2 linked regions of the Loktanella sp. M215 genome follow. Each later gene encodes a partner of the first gene's protein in a complex. Links are inferred from orthologs where the notes say so. Each region holds a gene or a part of one and is shown on either strand. Other genes may lie near its edges.

What was found.
Region 2: the proteins of groL (region 1) and metK are in contact, whole or in part, in a cryo-EM structure (PDB 8P4O), measured with the Escherichia coli proteins. The link is inferred for Loktanella sp. M215 from one-to-one orthologs.

What each region holds. Positions count from the first base shown.
Region 1 is NZ_WMEA01000001.1:1,824,406-1,832,082, forward strand. What follows is about bases 2,639-5,507. They hold groL (chaperonin GroEL), read left to right. Parts: upstream 2,639-3,182; coding sequence 3,183-4,832; downstream 4,833-5,507. Other genes in these bases: groES (co-chaperone GroES), read left to right, coding at 2,804-3,088; GLR48_RS08965 (GGDEF domain-containing protein), read right to left, coding at 5,083-5,507. Outside these bases: GLR48_RS08940 (manganese-dependent inorganic pyrophosphatase), read right to left, coding at 1-889; GLR48_RS08945 (DUF2161 domain-containing phosphodiesterase), read left to right, coding at 970-1,626; GLR48_RS08950 (TraB/GumN family protein), read right to left, coding at 1,623-2,609; more of GLR48_RS08965, read right to left, coding at 5,508-6,078; GLR48_RS08970 (methanogen output domain 1-containing protein), read right to left, coding at 6,084-6,623; GLR48_RS08975 (GNAT family N-acetyltransferase), read left to right, coding at 6,754-7,233; GLR48_RS08980 (DMT family transporter), read left to right, coding at 7,233-7,677.
Region 2 is NZ_WMEA01000001.1:2,019,019-2,022,487, forward strand. Bases 697-3,469 are described here. They hold metK (methionine adenosyltransferase), read left to right. Parts: upstream 697-1,378; coding sequence 1,379-2,560; downstream 2,561-3,469. Other genes in these bases: lnt (apolipoprotein N-acyltransferase), read left to right, coding at 697-1,288; trmB (tRNA (guanine(46)-N(7))-methyltransferase TrmB), read left to right, coding at 2,660-3,376. Also shown: more of lnt, read left to right, coding at 1-696. UniProt on the Escherichia coli protein: Catalyzes the formation of S-adenosylmethionine (AdoMet) from methionine and ATP.

The sequences.
Region 1 (7,677 bases):
TCTTGCGGCTCATCACGCCGGGCAGGACGACCGTGTCGGTGGAGGTGTCTGCGTCGAAGGAGGCCTTGGCGACCTGCTTGGTCAGGTCGTTGGGCAGCAGCATCGTGGCTTCTTCGCGGATGATGTCCACGACGAAAAGCAGGACCTGATCGACGCCGTCCTCTGCCGCGACGGCGGGCATTGCGGCGACGAGGGCATCCTTGCGGTCGAGGATCGCGGCGGGGGAGGTGGTTTCGAGGACAGAGACCCGGAATTTGGTGCCGTCGATCTCGTATTCCTTGGAATCCATGCGCAGCAGCTCCGCATCGGAGAATGCGCTGACGTCGGATTTGGCGGCGAACATCTCATCCGCGTAGGCGGTGATGTCGATGCCCAGATCGGCGGCGAGGTCCTCGGCCAGTGCCTTGTCCACCGGTGTCGTGGTGGGCGAGCGGAAGGCGAGGGTGTCGGACAGGATGCAGGACAGCATCAGGCCCTTGATGCCTTCGGGCATCTTCGCGGCCTTGTCGCCCATCAGTTGGTGCATGATCGTGGCGGTGCAGGCCAGCGGGCGGATCGTGACATCGATCGGGCCCTTTGTCTTGATCCCGCCGACCAGCAGATGGTGGTCGATGATCGCCTGCACGTCGGCGCCGTTGATGTTTTCGGGCAGTTCCGCAGGGTTGTTGGTATCGACGATGACGCAGGCCTGACCGTCGGTGACGTCACGCACGATCTCTGGCTGCTCGAAACCCCAGCGTTTGGCGACGAAGGCGGCCTCTGTATTGGGCTGGCCCAGCAGCACGGCCTTGGCATCGACGCCCGCATCCTTGAGGAACCATTCCCAGATCAGGGGGGATCCGGTTGAATCGGTGTCAGGGGATTTGTGGCCGAAGATCAGGGTGGTCATTGTCATTTCGCCTATGCTCAGGGATATTTTGCCGCCTTATACGGGCGATGTACCGTGCTGTCACGCAGGTCGGGGGGAACATGACCAATCCACGCGAAGCGGACCTTTATCCGCACCTCAAGGCGCATCTGGTTGCGATGGGCTATGACGTCAAGGGCGAGGTTGGTGCGGCGGATATCGTGGCCGTGAAGGATGCCGAGACGCTGGTGGTCGAGCTGAAGCTGGGGTTTTCGCTGACGCTGTTCCATCAGGGCATCGCCCGGCAGGCGATCACGGATCAGGTCTATCTGGCGGTGCCTGCGGGGGGGCAGCGCAAGGCGCTGCTGGCCAACGTCGGGCTGGCGCGGCGGCTGCGGCTGGGTGTGATGACGGTCCGGCTGCGCGACGGGTTCGTGGAGGTGCTGGCCGATCCCGCGCCGTTCACGCCGCGCAAATCGCCGAAGAAGGCAAAGGCCCTGCGCAAGGCGTTTACGCGGCTGAAGGGCGATCCGAATGCGGGCGGTGCGACGCGGCACGGGCTGGTGACCGGGTACCGGCAGGATGCGATCGCCTGCGCGCGGTTTCTTGCGGTGCATGGACCGTCGACGGGCGCGCGGATCAAGGACTGGGCCGAGGTACCGGAGGCCACACGGATCATGGCGGCGGATCATTACGGCTGGTTTCGGCGGGTCAGTCGCGGGATCTACGATCTGACACCGGCCGGACGACAGGGGCTGGCGGACTGGAGCGAGAGCTAGTCGAGCCGTGAGACGGTCCAGCCCGCCTGTGTCAGCAGATTGAGGATGCCATCCTGCCCCTGCAGGTGCGCCGCGCCGACGGCGACCGTAATCCGGTCGTGGGTCGCGGCAGCCTTGGTGATATGGGGGAGCCATGCCCGGTTGCGATCGACCAGAAGAGCACGCTCTGACGCATCGAAAAGCGCGTCGGCGGCCGCGGGATCGATACCGGGAATGAGGTGCGTGGCGACGCGGCTGACCTCCCACAGGGCGGCGATGTCACCGGCAAAGTAGCTGTCCAGCATCGAGGCGAACATCTCTTGCTGCAGTTCGGGCGGAGACAGAGACAGGCGCAACTGGTCCAGTTGCACGTCGATGGGGTCGGCGCGCATGAGGTTGAACAGCGTGTCCCAGGGTTCCAGTGCGACGACCGGGACGCCGGCGGTCTGCGCCTGAGAGATGATCATGCCGTCCAGCCCTTTGCGCCCTGCCGCCAGCTCGGACGAGGCGCAGGGTGGCACCGCCAGCACCAGCGACACGTACCAGGGTTGCAGGCGCGAGGCGAGGACGGCGGGCAAACCACGGTCGCTGACCGCTTGCGCCACGGCCTGCCATGTCGGCTCGTCCAGCCGTTCGGGCAGGGTGGGGCCATCGGGCATGAACATCAGCATGGGGTCGGTCGCCATCGCCTGCGTCAGGGCGGCCTCTTCTTCGGGGCCGGCCTCGACCAGCAGCAGGTCGCTGGCGGCCACGCGGGTGGCGACACGGTTCGCCAGCGGCAGAAGCCGCGGGTCGTAAAGGTGCATCGTGCCGATCACCGTGATCTGCGATCCGGCTTTTTCCGCATTGAATTGGGTCCCCTGCGCAAAGGGCGCCTGTGCCACCGCTGCCGCGACCGCAGCGCGATCGGCAGCGGAGAATCTTTCGCGAATATCGGGTCCGTCGCACAGGGCCTGGACGGGCAGCGCGAGGAGCGTCAGCAGGGCGGTCAGGATAATGCGCATGAGGCCCTCTCTGGCGGGGTGTCGCGGGAATGTTACGCCAGACGGCCACGATCCGCCAATGCGCTGTTCGTAGCAGAAACGACCCCCGTCAATCCGGTTGACAGATGGTCGCAGCGCGCCTAACTAACCGTCGCTGGCACTCGACCAAGGTGAGTGCTAACGACATGACAACGAAACGTAGGAAGGTTCACAAGATGGCATTCAAACCTCTGCACGACCGCGTGCTGGTCCGTCGCATCGAAGGCGAAGACAAGACCAAGGGCGGTCTGATCATTCCTGATTCCGCCAAGGAAAAGCCCGCCGAAGGCGAGATCGTTTCCGTCGGCACCGGTGCCCGCAAGGACAACGGCGAGCTGATCGAAATGGCCGTGAAGGCTGGCGACAAGATCCTGTTCGGCAAATGGTCCGGCACCGAGGTCAAGCTCGATGGCGAAGACCTGCTGATCATGAAGGAAAGCGACATCCTCGGCATCATGTAATGCCGCCGGATGCCTTGGCATCGCGTGATGCCGGGGCGGGTTGGCAACGCCCACCGCTTTTCCACACTACTGAAATTTCAAGGAGCACATGAAAATGGCAGCTAAAGACGTCAAATTCGGCACCGACGCCCGCAATCGCATGCTCAAGGGCGTGAACATCCTCGCAGACGCCGTCAAGGTGACGCTGGGCCCCAAGGGTCGTAACGTCGTCCTCGACAAGTCCTTCGGCGCACCGCGCATCACGAAGGACGGTGTGTCTGTCGCCAAGGAAATCGAACTGGACGACAAGTTCGAGAACATGGGCGCACAGATGGTCAAGGAAGTCGCGTCGCGCACCAACGACGAAGCCGGTGACGGCACGACCACAGCGACTGTTCTGGCCCAAGCCATCGTCCGCGAAGGCATGAAGTCCGTCGCCGCCGGCATGAACCCGATGGACCTGAAGCGCGGCATCGACCTGGCCACCGCCAAGGTCGTCGAAGCCATCAAGGCCGCCGCCCGTGACGTGACCGACAGCGACGAAGTCGCGCAGGTCGGCACCATCTCGGCCAACGGCGAAGCCGAAATCGGCCGTCAGATCGCTGACGCGATGCAGAAGGTCGGCAACGAGGGTGTCATCACCGTCGAAGAGAACAAGGGCCTCGAGACCGAGACCGATGTCGTCGAAGGCATGCAGTTCGACCGCGGCTACCTGTCGCCCTACTTCACCACCAACACCGAAAAGATGACGGCAGAGCTGGATGACGTGATCATCCTGCTGCACGAAAAGAAGCTGTCGTCGCTGCAGCCGATGGTCCCGCTGCTCGAGTCGGTCATCCAGTCGCAGAAGCCGCTGCTGATCATCTCGGAAGACGTCGAAGGCGAGGCTCTGGCCACGCTGGTCGTCAACAAGCTGCGTGGCGGCCTGAAGATCGCCGCCGTCAAGGCACCGGGCTTCGGTGACCGTCGCAAGGCCATGCTGCAGGACATCGCGATCCTGACAGGCGGTCAGGTGATCTCCGAAGACCTCGGCATGAAGCTGGAAAACGTGACGATCGACATGCTGGGTTCTGCCAAGCGCGTCACGATCACGAAGGACACCACCACCATCATCGACGGTGCTGGCGAAAAGGCCGAGATCGAAGCACGGGTCAACCAGATCCGCGGCCAGATCGAAGAGACCACGTCCGATTACGACAAAGAGAAACTGCAAGAGCGCGTGGCCAAGCTGGCCGGCGGTGTTGCCGTGATCCGCGTCGGCGGCATGTCCGAAGTCGAAGTGAAAGAGCGTAAGGACCGCGTCGACGACGCGCTGAACGCAACCCGCGCTGCTGTGCAAGAAGGTGTCGTCGTTGGTGGCGGTGTCGCTCTGGTGCAGGCTGGCAAGGCGCTTGACGGTCTGAAGGGTGCGAACTCCGATCAGGACGTCGGCATCTCGATCATCCGCAAGGCGCTGGAAGCACCGCTGCGTCAGATCGCCGAAAACTCCGGCGTGGACGGTTCGGTTGTGGCGGGCAAGATCCGCGAAAGCAATGATCCGACCTTCGGCTTCAACGCGCAGACCGAAGAATATGGCGACATGTTCAAGTTCGGCGTCATCGACCCGGCCAAGGTCGTCCGCACCGCGCTGCAGGACGCAGCATCGGTTGCAGGCCTGCTGATCACCACCGAAGCCATGGTTGCCGATCGTCCGTCCAAGGACAGCGGCAACGGCGGCGGCATGGGAGACATGGGCGGCATGGGCGGCATGGGCGGCATGATGTAAGATCCGGCGCCGGGGCGTCTGCCCCGACCGGATTGCCCCACGGATGCGGTCTGCAAAGATCGCATCCGTGACATCACACCCAGATGTCGTTCACCAGTTCTTCGCACTGGAGCGACCGTTTTAAAGAAGGCCCGCAGCGGATGCTGCGGGCCTTTTTTGTTGTGCGTTCACCTTTCGCTGACAAGCGCGGGCGCGGTGTTTCAGATCCTGCGGCGTCAGTGATCGATCAGCCTCGCAAGGCGCGTTGACATCAGACCTGCGGGCTCGCCGGCGACAGGTTTGTCAGGCGGCAGCTGTGGGGTGTCGTCAGAGTCTGACAGACCGGATCACCGGCCATCACAGGCCCCTGTTTCGACACCTTGGCCGCATACATCGCGGCATCTGCCGCCTTTTCGATCAACTCTGATGTTGCGCCATCCTTGGGCCAACGGGCGCCGCCGATGGCGGCATGCAATGCTGTGCTGTTTGCGCCGGGCAGTGCAATCCGGTGACATGCCAGCGTCGACGCAATGCCGAGGGCCATGTCATGCAGGACCGCCCGCGCGCTGACGTTCTGGACCAAGACCGCAAACTCGTCCCCGCCCATACGGGCCGCCGAGTCGTTCTGGCGCACGTTGGACCGGATCGCCTCTGCGAGGGCGAGGATGGCCGCGTCGCCGGCCGCGTGGCCGTGCGTGTCGTTGATTGCCTTCAGACCGTTCATGTCGATGTAGAGCAGGGCGAAAGGCGTGCCCGCGGCCACATTCGCAAGCATCTGAGACCGGATGCTTTGCGCGTTCAACAGGCCGGTCATTGCGTCGATCTCTGCCACTGTGGCCAGGTGCTTGTTGCGATCCTCCAGCAGTTGCTTTTGCATGTGCAGACGCTTGGCGCGTTGTACGCCCAGGCGGTGCGCTGCGGTCATCTTGATGAATTCTGACCGGATCCGCAGCGAGGCTTCAAGCTTCAGCGCGATCAGGTTTTCCTGCTTGTAGGCACCGCCCAGACGCCAGCCGAGGGCTGTCAGGTTGCGCCCCTGCATTTCCGACACGGACAGCCGGATCGGTGCCGTGCTGACAAAACAGCGGGCGATCAGACGCAGCGTGTGCGGCGTCAGTTCAAAGCCGCGACCGAAGGCGCTGCCGGCGGCCATGTTGAATTCCGTCCGGGCCAAGGCGTTGCCGGCGATGACGTTCAGATCGCGGTCCAGCACGACGCAGGCCTCTGAACTGAACGCAAGCAGGGGGTGCAGAAGGTCCGGGTCCATCGCCGCTACTCTGTAAAGAATTCAAGCCCGTCGCTGGGCGCCACGTCCTGCAGTTTCAAAGAGACGACGACGCGACAGCCCGGATCGCCACGCGCTATGGACTTGTCGATCTGGACATGGGCATAGCCGTTGCGGTCTGCGACGACGCGACCGAAGACGTTTGTCGTCATCATGCACAGGGAAGGCCGGCCAATGACCCGATCGCCGAACGGACATTGCCGGGCGATCAGGACGATCGCCTCTTCATCGGCGGAGACAACGCTGAAATCCCCTTTGATCCGGGCCTTGAGGTCGACGAGGATGCTGGCGATCTGACCGGGCCCTGTGGCATCCGGGCCGTTCGGGTAGCGTTCGGATATGTCCTCGACCAAGGCCCCGCCGACCGTACTGATGAAACCCTCGGCTTCTTTCAGGCCGATGACCTCTTCCAGCAGGCCCGACAGATGGCCGATGATCGCATTGAAAAAGGCGGTCTGTTCGCCGGAGTCGTCGGTCGGCGGCGTGTCGCGTGCTGTGTGTGGCGGTGTAATGCGGTCATGCAACATCTATGGATCTTTCCTGTCGTCCTCGCAGGACCCTAGGGCCGCGCGGGCTAAAAATTTCTTAAGCTCTCGAAATGATTTTGGATGGCTCCAACCCTCTGGGCAAAGGGCGCCCAGCGCGGCATCAAGTGTCATGCGATTCCCAGGTTTCATCCGCGCGGCCACTGCAGTCGACCTGCCCGCCATCGACGCCCTGCTGACGCAGGCCTTCGGCGGCACGGCAGAGGTCGCGCTGGTTCATGCCCTGCGCGGCGCCGGGCTGATGCGCGGCGAACAGGTGATCCCGCTGGGCGACGATCTGATCGGCTATTACGCCCTGTCCGCCATGGTCGCGCCGCAGGGCTGGCTGTGCCTTGCACCCGTCGCCATCGCGCCCGACTGGCAACGGCGCGGCCACGGGCGGCGGATGGTGGCCCAACTGGTGGCCTGGGCCGACCGGACGGCCACGACTGTCGTGGTGCTGGGACCGCCCGCGTTCTATGCCTCGGCCGGTTTTTCAAGTGAGGCCGCCGCACGGCTGACCAGCCCCCATCCGCTGGATCACACGCTGCTGGCAGGCTGCGGTGCGCAGGCGCCACAGGTCGCACTGCGCTATCCGGCGGCGTTCAAGTGATGCGGCTTTTTGTGCTGGTCAGCGTCGTGATGTGCGCTTTTGCGGGGAATTCGATTCTGACCCGTTTGGGGGTGGCGCGTTATGGCATCGACCCTTTGACATTCGGCGCGATCCGCGTGGCTGCGGGGGCCGCGGCGCTGCTGGTCCTGCGGCGCGGCAGGGCGGTGCCATTGCGCGGCATGCGGCGCTGGGTGGGGGCCGGGACGCTCGCGGTCTACATGATCGGCTTTTCCTGGGCCTATCTGAACCTTGCGGCGGGACTGGGCGCATTGATCCTGTTTGCCACGGTGCAAGGCGTGATGTTCGCCACCGCATTGTGGCGGGGTCAGGCGGTGCCGCCATTGCGCTGGGCCGGCATGGCGCTGGCGCTGGGCGGGCTCGTGGTGCTGCTCTGGCCTGCAGGGCAGGTCCGCGTCGATCCCGCCGGTGCGCTGGCGATGATCT
Region 2 (3,469 bases), 190 kb from region 1 along the record:
TTTCGGGTTCACCCTGCGCTGGCTGGTCGATCCGTTCCTCGTGGATGCCGCGGCATGGGGCTGGGCCGCACCCTTGGCCGTCAGCCTGATGGCCTTGCGCGAAAGCCTGTTCTGGGTTGCGGGCACGCTGGTCGCTCGCCTGATCGCACCACGCCACCTGTCGGCGCTGGTGCTGTCCCTGACGCTGGCAGAGGCGTTGCGCGGCTACCTGTTCACCGGCTTTCCCTGGGCCCTGATCGGCCACGTGCTGATCCCGACGCCTTGGGCGCAACTGGCGGCCTTCGGCGGTCCGCACCTGCTGACGCTGCTGACGCTGACCGTGGCGGCGGGGCTGGTCTGGATGGCGCAACGGCGCTGGACCGGGGCGATCCCCTTGATTGCGGCGGTGGCGGTGGCGCCCTTGCTGATCCCGGGGCCTGACCCGGTTGATCCTGCGGCCCCCGTCATCCGCATCGTGCAGCCCAACGCGCCGCAGGATCAGAAATGGGATCCCAACCAGAACCTGATCTTCTTCCAGCGCATGATCGCCTACACGCAGGCCGCCCCGCGCCCCGCCCTGATCGTCTGGCCGGAAACCGCCGTGCCCGACCTGCTGGACTACGCCCAGCCAGAGCTGGAGCAGATCTCGGAGGCCGCACAGGGCACACCGGTGGTCACCGGCATCAACCGCAGTCAGAACGGCCTTTATTACAACTCGCTCATCCTGCTGGGCCGGATGGGGCAGGTGGAACAGACCTACGACAAGGCGCATCTGGTGCCGTTCGGGGAATACACGCCCTTCGGAGAGCTGCTGAAGCAATTCGGCGTCCACGGCATCGCCACGTCAGAGGGCGGTGGCTTTGCCAAGGGCGCCGTGCCGCAGCCGCTGATCGACTTGCCAGGGGTGGGCAAGGCTCGTGCCTTGATCTGCTACGAAGGCATCTTTGCCGAAGAGATCACGACCCCCGAACGCCCCCGTCTGCTGATGATGATCACCAACGACGCGTGGTTCGGCAAGGGGGCGGGACCAACCCAGCACCTGATGCAGGCGCGGCTGCGCGCGATCGAGCAGGGGCTGCCGATGGTGCGGTCGGCCAATACGGGCATCAGCGCGATGATCGACGCCCGCGGCCGGATCAAGGCGATGATCCCGCTGGACCGGGCAGGCTATGTCGACGCACCCTTGCCGGTCGCGCGCGCCGCAACGCCCTACGTGCGGTGGGGTGACTGGCCCGTCATGATTCTGGTGTTGCTGGGGATGATCGCGACCGCCCTTCACAACCGCCGGATGCGGCACGAATTGCGTTGACCACGGCGGGCGGCCTGCGTAACCAATCGGCTGACCCGCCACAACGGCTTCCTGACGTGGCGGGATATTTTTTGACTGGAGCACGTCCCCATGGCACGCCAAGACTATATCTTCACCTCCGAATCCGTGTCGGAGGGGCACCCTGACAAGGTGTGCGACCGCATCTCTGACAGCATCCTCGACGCCTTTCTGACCGAAGAGCCGGAGGCGCGCGTCGCCTGCGAGACCTTCGCCACCACCAATCGCGTCGTCATCGGCGGCGAGGTCGGGTTGAGCACGATGGACAAGACGCACGCCTTTCTGGCGGGTGTGCCGGACATCGCCCGCGCCGCCATCAAGGACATCGGCTACGAGCAGGACAAGTTCCACCACGCCACCTGCGAGATCACCAACCTGCTGCACGAGCAGTCCGCCCACATCAAGCAGGGCGTCGATGCCGGCGACAACAAGCCCGAAGGGGCCGGCGATCAGGGCATCATGTTCGGCTTCGCCACGACCGAAACGCCGGACCTGATGCCCGCACCGATCCAGTATGCCCACGCCATCCTGCGGCGTTTGGCCGAGGTGCGTAAATCGGGCGCGGAACCGACCCTGCGCCCTGACGCGAAAAGCCAGATCAGCCTGCGCTATGCGGACGGCAAGCCGGTGGAGGTCACGTCGATCGTGCTGTCCACCCAGCACGCGGACGAAAGCCAGTCCAGCGCCGACATCCGCGCCATCGTGGAGCCCTACATCCGCGAGGTCCTGCCCGACGGCTTCATCACCGATGCGACGGAATGGTGGGTCAACCCGACCGGCACCTTCGTGATCGGCGGGCCCGATGGCGACGCAGGTCTGACGGGCCGCAAGATCATCGTGGACACCTATGGCGGGGCAGCCCCCCACGGCGGCGGCGCGTTCTCGGGCAAGGATCCGACCAAGGTCGACCGTTCTGCCGCCTATGTCGCGCGCTATCTGGCCAAGAACGTCGTGGCCTCGGGCATGGCCGACAAATGCACGCTGCAACTGTCCTATGCGATCGGCATCGCGCAGCCGCTGTCGGTCTATGTCGATCTGCACGACACAGGAGAGGTCGATCCGGCGGCGGTCGAACGGGCGATCCGCCAGACGATGGATCTGACGCCGCAGGGCATCCGCACGCATCTGGGTCTGAACCGTCCGATCTATGCCCGGACCGCGGCCTACGGTCACTTTGGCCGCGCGCCCGAGGCGGACGGCGGTTTCAGCTGGGAACGGACCGATCTGGTGGACGCGCTGAAGCGCGCCGTCTGATCTGACTGATAACGTGAAAAGGGGGTGGGCCAGTGGTCCGCCCCTTTGCTTTGCAGCGGCACGGTTGCGGGGCGGGGCGTCAGGCGCTAAAGCGCGCGCATGCAAAACGATAAACACCCCTCCGGCGCCCCGTGGCGCAATTTCTATGGCCGGTTCCGTGGCAAGACGATCCGGGCCAGTCAGAAGGATTACCTCGACAACGACCTCGACGCGCTGTCGCCGGGACCCGTCGGTTGGGACGTGAACCCCGACCGGGTCAAGCTGGATCCGGACGCGATCGTGGGGGGGAAACCGCTGTGGCTGGAGATCGGCTTTGGCGGCGGCGAGCACATGATCGCGATGGCGCAGCGCTATCCGGACATCGGCCTGATCGGCTGCGAGCCCTTCATCAACGGCGTGGCGATGCTGCTGGGCAAGATCCGCCACGCCGATGTCGCGAACCTCGCGGTGCATCCCGGCGACGTGCGCGACCTCTTCGACGTCCTGCCCGAGGCCTGCATCGCGAAGGCCTTTCTGAACTATCCCGACCCCTGGCCCAAAACCCGCCACCACCGGCGCCGCTTCGTGACGGCTGAACATCTGGTGCCGTTGTTCCGCGTCCTGAAGCCGGGCGCGGAATTCCGCGTGGCCACGGATATTCCCGATTACGTGCGCCAGACCCTGGCGGAGGTGCCGAAAGCAGGGTTCGTCCTGCAGACGGCGCTGCCGGACGGCATGGCTGTCGCCTGGGACGACTGGATCTCGACCCGTTACGAAATCAAGGCGCTGCGCGAGGGCCGCAGGCCGCACTACATGACCTTTCACAAGCCCGCGTGACGCCGTACGGCGCTGTTGGCCCGTGCCGGGCCAAGGCGCCCCGCCCGCCGTCCCCTGACCTCTCGACCCGGATCGGCGGCTGCGTTAAAGCGG